Prochlorococcus marinus CUG1417: one gene and its partner. The protein of the gene in region 1 interacts with the protein of each later gene in a pairwise test. Links are inferred from orthologs where the notes say so. Each region holds a gene or a part of one and is shown on either strand. Other genes may lie near its edges. The genes, in order: rlmB and tsaE.

Evidence for each region.
Region 2: the proteins of rlmB (region 1) and tsaE interact in binary tests that used the Escherichia coli proteins (3 or more experiments, as listed by UniProt). The link is inferred for Prochlorococcus marinus CUG1417 from one-to-one orthologs.

The regions. Positions count from the first base shown.
Region 1 is NZ_JAAORN010000001.1:775,991-779,087, forward strand. Bases 84-2,842 are described here. They hold rlmB (23S rRNA (guanosine(2251)-2'-O)-methyltransferase RlmB), read left to right. Parts: upstream 84-834; coding sequence 835-1,851; downstream 1,852-2,842. Other genes in these bases: HA140_RS04465 (STAS domain-containing protein), read left to right, coding at 84-435; HA140_RS04470 (Mini-ribonuclease 3), read left to right, coding at 432-830; HA140_RS04480 (DUF1816 domain-containing protein), read left to right, coding at 1,999-2,214; gatA (Asp-tRNA(Asn)/Glu-tRNA(Gln) amidotransferase subunit GatA), read left to right, coding at 2,245-2,842. Outside these bases: carA (glutamine-hydrolyzing carbamoyl-phosphate synthase small subunit), read left to right, coding at 1-8; more of HA140_RS04465, read left to right, coding at 73-83; more of gatA, read left to right, coding at 2,843-3,097. UniProt on the Escherichia coli protein: Specifically methylates the ribose of guanosine 2251 in 23S rRNA.
Region 2 is NZ_JAAORN010000002.1:507,574-510,702, reverse strand. What follows is about bases 322-3,112. They hold tsaE (tRNA (adenosine(37)-N6)-threonylcarbamoyltransferase complex ATPase subunit type 1 TsaE), read right to left. Parts: upstream 2,041-3,112; coding sequence 1,603-2,040; downstream 322-1,602. Other genes in these bases: ahcY (adenosylhomocysteinase), read left to right, coding at 2,092-3,112; HA140_RS08905 (carbohydrate kinase family protein), read left to right, coding at 647-1,645; HA140_RS08910 (alpha/beta fold hydrolase), read right to left, coding at 322-558. Also shown: more of HA140_RS08910, read right to left, coding at 1-321; more of ahcY, read left to right, coding at 3,113-3,129. UniProt on the Escherichia coli protein: Required for the formation of a threonylcarbamoyl group on adenosine at position 37 (t(6)A37) in tRNAs that read codons beginning with adenine.

The DNA of each region.
Region 1 (3,097 bases):
GATGTTGACATATTGTTTTCTTTTGATTTGATAATTACATTTGATATATTAATTTTTTGGAGGTAATAGATCATAGAAGATTTCCAGAAGTTAACGGTTTCCCTAAGAGGAAACCTTGAGGTTAAAACAAACATTATGGTTTTTACTTTTAAAGGCCAACTTGATGCTTTCTCAGAAAAACAATTTAAGACTTTTGTTACTAATAATTTAAAAAATGACCTTCCATTCATTATTGATCTTACAAAAATCGATTTTTTAGATTCCTCGGGTCTTGGAGCGCTTGTTCAAACTGCAAAAGAATGCAAAAAGTCGAAACTTGGGTTCTCTGTTGTTGGCAATTCGAGAGTCGCCCAAACAATTAAACTTGTTCGTCTAGGGGATTTTCTTAACTTGAAGTCAAGTCTTGAAGATGCATTAAATTATTTAAAAAATTGAATTATTGGATTCAAAACCTAGTTCCATATGGATCTCCCGAGGATATAGGTGTTATACAACTTGCTTGGCTTGGAGATTCTGTATGGGAGCTCCACCAAAGACTAAGGCATGTTCATTTCCCTTTAAAATCTAAAGATCTCCATATATCTGTAGTAAACGAAGTAAAAGCAAAATCCCAGTCAAGATCATTAAGTCAAATTGAACATTTATTGAATTCAAATGAAATGGATCTAGTTAGACGTGCTAGAAATAAAACAAAGAGATATCCAAAATCTTCAGATCCCACCATATATTCTAGAGCAACTGGTTTTGAAACTCTTATTGGCTGGCTATTTTTAAAAGATCCTCAAAGATTATCAACACTTTTTGAATATTTAGAATTAAAAATGAATTGAATCTATGAAAAACTCCTCAAATAAATTTCGCGGAAAAAATAATAAAGAGTACAATAAAAATTCAGATTTTGGTTATTTCTCAAAAAATGCAAATCGTTCAGAAAAAAATGAAAGATTTCTGAACAATTCTGCTAATTATAAGAATGTTGAAAATTTAGATAAAAAAAATAAAAATAATATTAAAAATAATAAGTTTTCATTTTCAAAAGGTAGAAAGCCAATATTTAAATCTAATACAGAATTTTCTAATAAAAACTCTAATAATCATCAAGATTTCACTAATAATAGAAATTTTGATGATTGGATATGGGGCAAACATTCAGTTTATGAAGCTCTAAATAGTGAAAGAGCGATTAATAGGATTTGGTGTACTTCGGAAATCTTTTCTTCAGACAAATTCTATATTTTGCTTAAGGACCTTAAATCAAAAGGAGTCCTTATTGAAGAAGTTTCTTGGAACAGGCTTTCGCAATTGACTTATGGTGCTTCACATCAAGGCATAGCATTGCAGTTGGCATGCTCTAAAACAATATCACTAGAACAATTAATCGATTTTTCTAAACAAAACTGTGTGAATCCTATAATTCTTGCATTAGACGGCATAACTGATCCACATAATGTTGGCGCAATTATCCGATCAGCGGAGGCATTTGATTGCAAGGGTATCATCATTCCTCAGAGAAGATCTGCTGGTTTGACGGGAACAGTCGCTAAGGTAGCTGCAGGAGCCTTAGAACACTTGCAAGTAAGTAGAGTTGTTAACTTAAATAGATCACTTGAGGTTCTTAAGAAAAATGGTTTTCTTGTTGTTGGCTTGTCTGGGGATGGACAATTATCTATCTCAAATTTTCTAGAAAAAGCACCCTTGGTAGTAATAGTCGGCTCTGAGGATAAAGGTATTTCTTTGCTTACTCAAAAAAAATGTGATTTTCTATTAAGTATTCCTCTTAAAGGTAAGACTTCAAGTTTAAATGCCTCTGTGGCTGCCGCCATATCACTATTTCACTTGACAGGAAAATAATTTTATTTCTTAATAATCACAGTTATTGAAGCACTCTAAAATGTTGTTGTTTCAATACATTATTATTATTAATAGAAAATTATTGAATTTTTACTACAAAATTGTATAGAATTTAACAAGAATTGATGGCCTTAAAGGCCAATAAAATTGATTAGAAACTTTGGAAACAAACTCGGATTAGCCTGGTGGGCTAAAATTGAGACAGATGAACCAGCTGGTACTTACTGGTTTGGCCCATTTATTACTAAACGTAGTTTAAGAGAAAATATGTCTTCTTTTATGAAAGATCTCTCTGATGAGGGTTCTAAAAATATTAAACATAGTTTTGTCCGCTGCAAAAAAGAGGAACCACTCACTATTTAATAAATTTAGTTTTAAGAAGTAAATTAAGAAATGAATTTTAATTCTTTAAGAAAGGAAATTACTAGCAATAATGCTTCTGTTAAAGAATTAGTTAATGATATTTTTGCCAAAATAGACAATAAAGATTCTGAAATTAACTCATATGTTTGTATTACAAAAGATAACGCAATCGCGCAAGCAGAAAAGATAGACAAATTAATTCAAAAAAGAGAAAAACTTCCTCCTCTTGCGGGTATGCCAATAGCAATCAAAGATAATATTTGTACCAAAGGAGTAGCAACCACTTGTGCAAGTAAAATGCTCAAAAGCTTTGTTGCACCTTATGAGTCCACGGCTTCAAGTAAATTATGGTCTTCTGGAGGCATTTGTTTAGGAAAAACAAATTTAGATGAATTTGCAATGGGTAGTTCAACGGAAACTTCTGTATTTGGGGTCACTTCAAATCCATGGGATATTAATAGAGTACCAGGAGGTAGTTCAGGCGGTAGTGCAGCTTCAGTTGCCGCCGGATTTTGTGCGGCGGCAATAGGTTCTGACACAGGAGGATCAATAAGACAACCAGCTTCTTTTTGTGGCGTTGTAGGTCTTAAACCAACTTATGGCAGAGTTAGTAGATGGGGACTTGTAGCATTTGCCAGCTCTCTTGATCAAATTGGACCAATTACAAATACTGTCTCAGATGCTGCTGAAATTCTCTATTCAATATCTGGTGTAGACCCCTTTGACTCAACATGTCTTGATAAACCAGTGCCAAATTATTTGACTGATTTAAATAAATCTATAAAGGGTTTAAAAATTGGCATCATTAAAGAATGTTTTGAACATTCTGGCCTTAATCCAGAAGTTAAGGAATCAGTACTTTCTGGAGTTGATAGATTCAGAA
Region 2 (3,129 bases), on another replicon or contig:
AACTTTTGGATTAGCAGCTCTTGTAAAAAGTGTATTACTAATTATTCTTTGTCTAACTATCGTTTTAAGGACAGGTCTAAGTAGATTCATTAAGATATCACTTTTTTTTAAACGTTTATCATCCATCGTTCTTTGTGCACAATCTATCAAAATGACCCCTTTGCAATTATTCTTAAGCATTTCAGCAGCTTTCAATGCAATAACACCACCAATTGAATTTCCTACCAAGTAAACAGGAGATTTAATTACCTCTGTACAAAATGTTGATATTTGATTACCCCATAAGTCAAATGAATATTTAATTGAATTTTCTCTATCAGGTTCGTAATTTAATAAAGCACTAGGTTGGCTGCTTTTACCAAATCCTAACAAGTCAATTGCGTAGCAGTTAGAAAATTTACCAAGAAAATCTTGATTATGTCTCCAGTGGTTTTTTGATGCTCCAAATCCATGAACTAATAAAATTTTAATATTTTTTTCAGAAGTAGATTCTTTTGATAAAGACCAAGAAATTTCCCAATTTTTCCACTTCCAAGTTTTAGATTTATTTAAAGACACTATGAATATGCTTTTAATTAAACTTTAATTCAAAAAAAAATTATTCGTTTTTATTAAATTATTCTTAATTAAGGAAAGCGTTTATTTTATGGAAAAGAATAAGGTCGTATGTATTGGAGAGGCTTTAATAGACAGAATCAGAAATAAATCAAATCAGGGATTTACAGATTTTTTGGGCGGTGCGCCTGCTAATGTTGCCTGTGCATTAAGAAAATTAAAAATAGATTCAACATTTATAGGAAGTTTGGGTAGTGATGATTATGGAAAAAAATTTATTTCGCAATTTAATGAATTGGGCGTTAATCTAGATTTCTTGCAAATAGATAATGATTCATCTACTCGCGTGGTGAATGTAGATAGAGATCAATTTGGAGATCGTTTTTTTTCAGGCTTTGAGGAAAGTTCTTATTCATGCTTCGCAGACGAAGTTATCAGTAAGAAATTGATCGAAAAAGAAATTTTAAATTTGGAGAAATCTTTTTTAGAAACAAAATATTTGGTTACCGGAACGATCTTATTATCATCTCCAATATCAGCAGAGACTATTTTTTTTCTTCTTGAACAGGCTAAAAAATTTGAAGTAAGAATTGTTATTGATTTGAATTGGAGAGAGGTATTTTGGGATTATGCAAGTTTTTCATTGGAAATTAGTGAAGCCGCGAGAGTTGATTTAATCAAGAAATTTTTAAATCATGCAAATGTCTTAAAACTTGCTAAGGAAGAATCAACTTTGTTTTTTGAGGATGAAAATCCCTTGCTAATATCTCAACAATTGTCCAATAGACCAGATGTAATAATAACCGATGGGAAAAATCCTGTTTCATGGTATATCAATGGATTGCAGGGAATTACCGAAACTCCTACTTCACAAAAAATTGTTGATACAACTGGCGCAGGTGATGCTTTTCTAGCTGGTTTAATTTCAAAATTAATTTCTTCTGGATATCCTACGAATGAACTTGAGATAAAAGATTGCATTATGTTCGCAAGTGTTTGTGGCTTATTAACTTGCCTTGGTGAAGGGGCTATCGAGCAACAGCCATATTATGAGAAGGTTAATAAATTTTTGGGATCTCTTATCTCGTAGTGTCTACCATAATTTTTAGCGTATCTAATTTCTATTTTCCAAAAATCATCAATAACTGTTTCTATTAATTCTGGCCATTCAATAACTAAAATAGCCTGTTTTTGTATGGCCTCTTCTTCTTCTGAAAAAAAAAATTCTTTTGCCGAAGAAACATTTTCTAACCTGTATAAATCAAGGTGAATGAGCGGAATTTTTCCGGAGTTATAGTGATGCGACAAAGCAAATGTAGGGCTTGTAATGTCCTCAGAGATTGATAAGCCTTTAGCAATGCCTTGAACAAATGAAGTTTTCCCAGCCCCAATTGGACCCTTTAACAAAACAATTGATTGGGGATTTAATTTGTGTGAGAGTTTTTTCCCTAAATCTAAAGTCTCTTTTAAATTCTCAACAAACACAAAATTACACAAAAATCATTTATAGTTTAATAGAAAAAGTATTTACTAGATATGGTTATTGCAAATTCAGTGAAGACCTCTACACCTAATTACGTAATTGCTGATATCTCTCTATCAGATTTTGGTCGTAAAGAAATTAAAATTGCTGAAACGGAAATGCCTGGCTTAATGGCACTTAGAGATAAATATCAATCTGAAAAACCATTAAAAGGTGCAAAAATAGCTGGAAGTCTTCATATGACTATTCAGACAGCAGTCTTAATAGAAACTCTTGTTGATCTTGGTGCAGAAGTTAAATGGGCTTCATGTAATATTTTTTCAACTCAAGATCATGCGGCTGCAGCTATAGCAGATCAAGGAATTTCTGTATACGCAAAAAAAGGTGAGACTCTTGATGAGTATTGGCAATATACCCACTATATCCTTGATTGGGGGTCAGATTCTCCAAATATGATTCTTGATGATGGGGGAGATGCAACTGGCCTGTTGATACTAGGTAGTAAAGCAGAAAAAGATTTATCTGTTCTAGATAAACCAAGTAATGAAGAAGAAATTGCTTTATTCAATTCTATTAAGTCCAAGTTGAAAAATGATAGTGACTTCTACTCTAGAATTAAGAGTAATATAATTGGTGTCACTGAAGAAACTACAACGGGAGTTGCAAGACTTTATCAACTGCAAAAGCAAAATGCTTTACCTTTTCCTGCTATTAACGTTAATGATTCAGTAACCAAGAGCAAATTTGATAATTTATATGGTTGCCGAGAATCCCTTGTTGACAGTATAAAGCGTGCCACTGATGTGATGATTGCTGGGAAGGTTGCGTTAGTGATGGGTTTTGGAGATGTTGGTAAAGGTTCAGCTCAGTCTCTAAGAGGACTTGGTGCAATTGTAAAAGTTGCTGAAGTTGATCCAATTTGTGCCCTCCAAGCTGCAATGGAAGGTTTTAGCGTTGTTACATTAGAAGATGTTGTAGAAGATATAGATATATTTGTTACCGCAACTGGGAACTATCAGGTAATAACAAATCAAAATCTTGTCAAGATGAAAGATGAGGCCATAGTCTGTAATATCGGCCATTTTGATAAT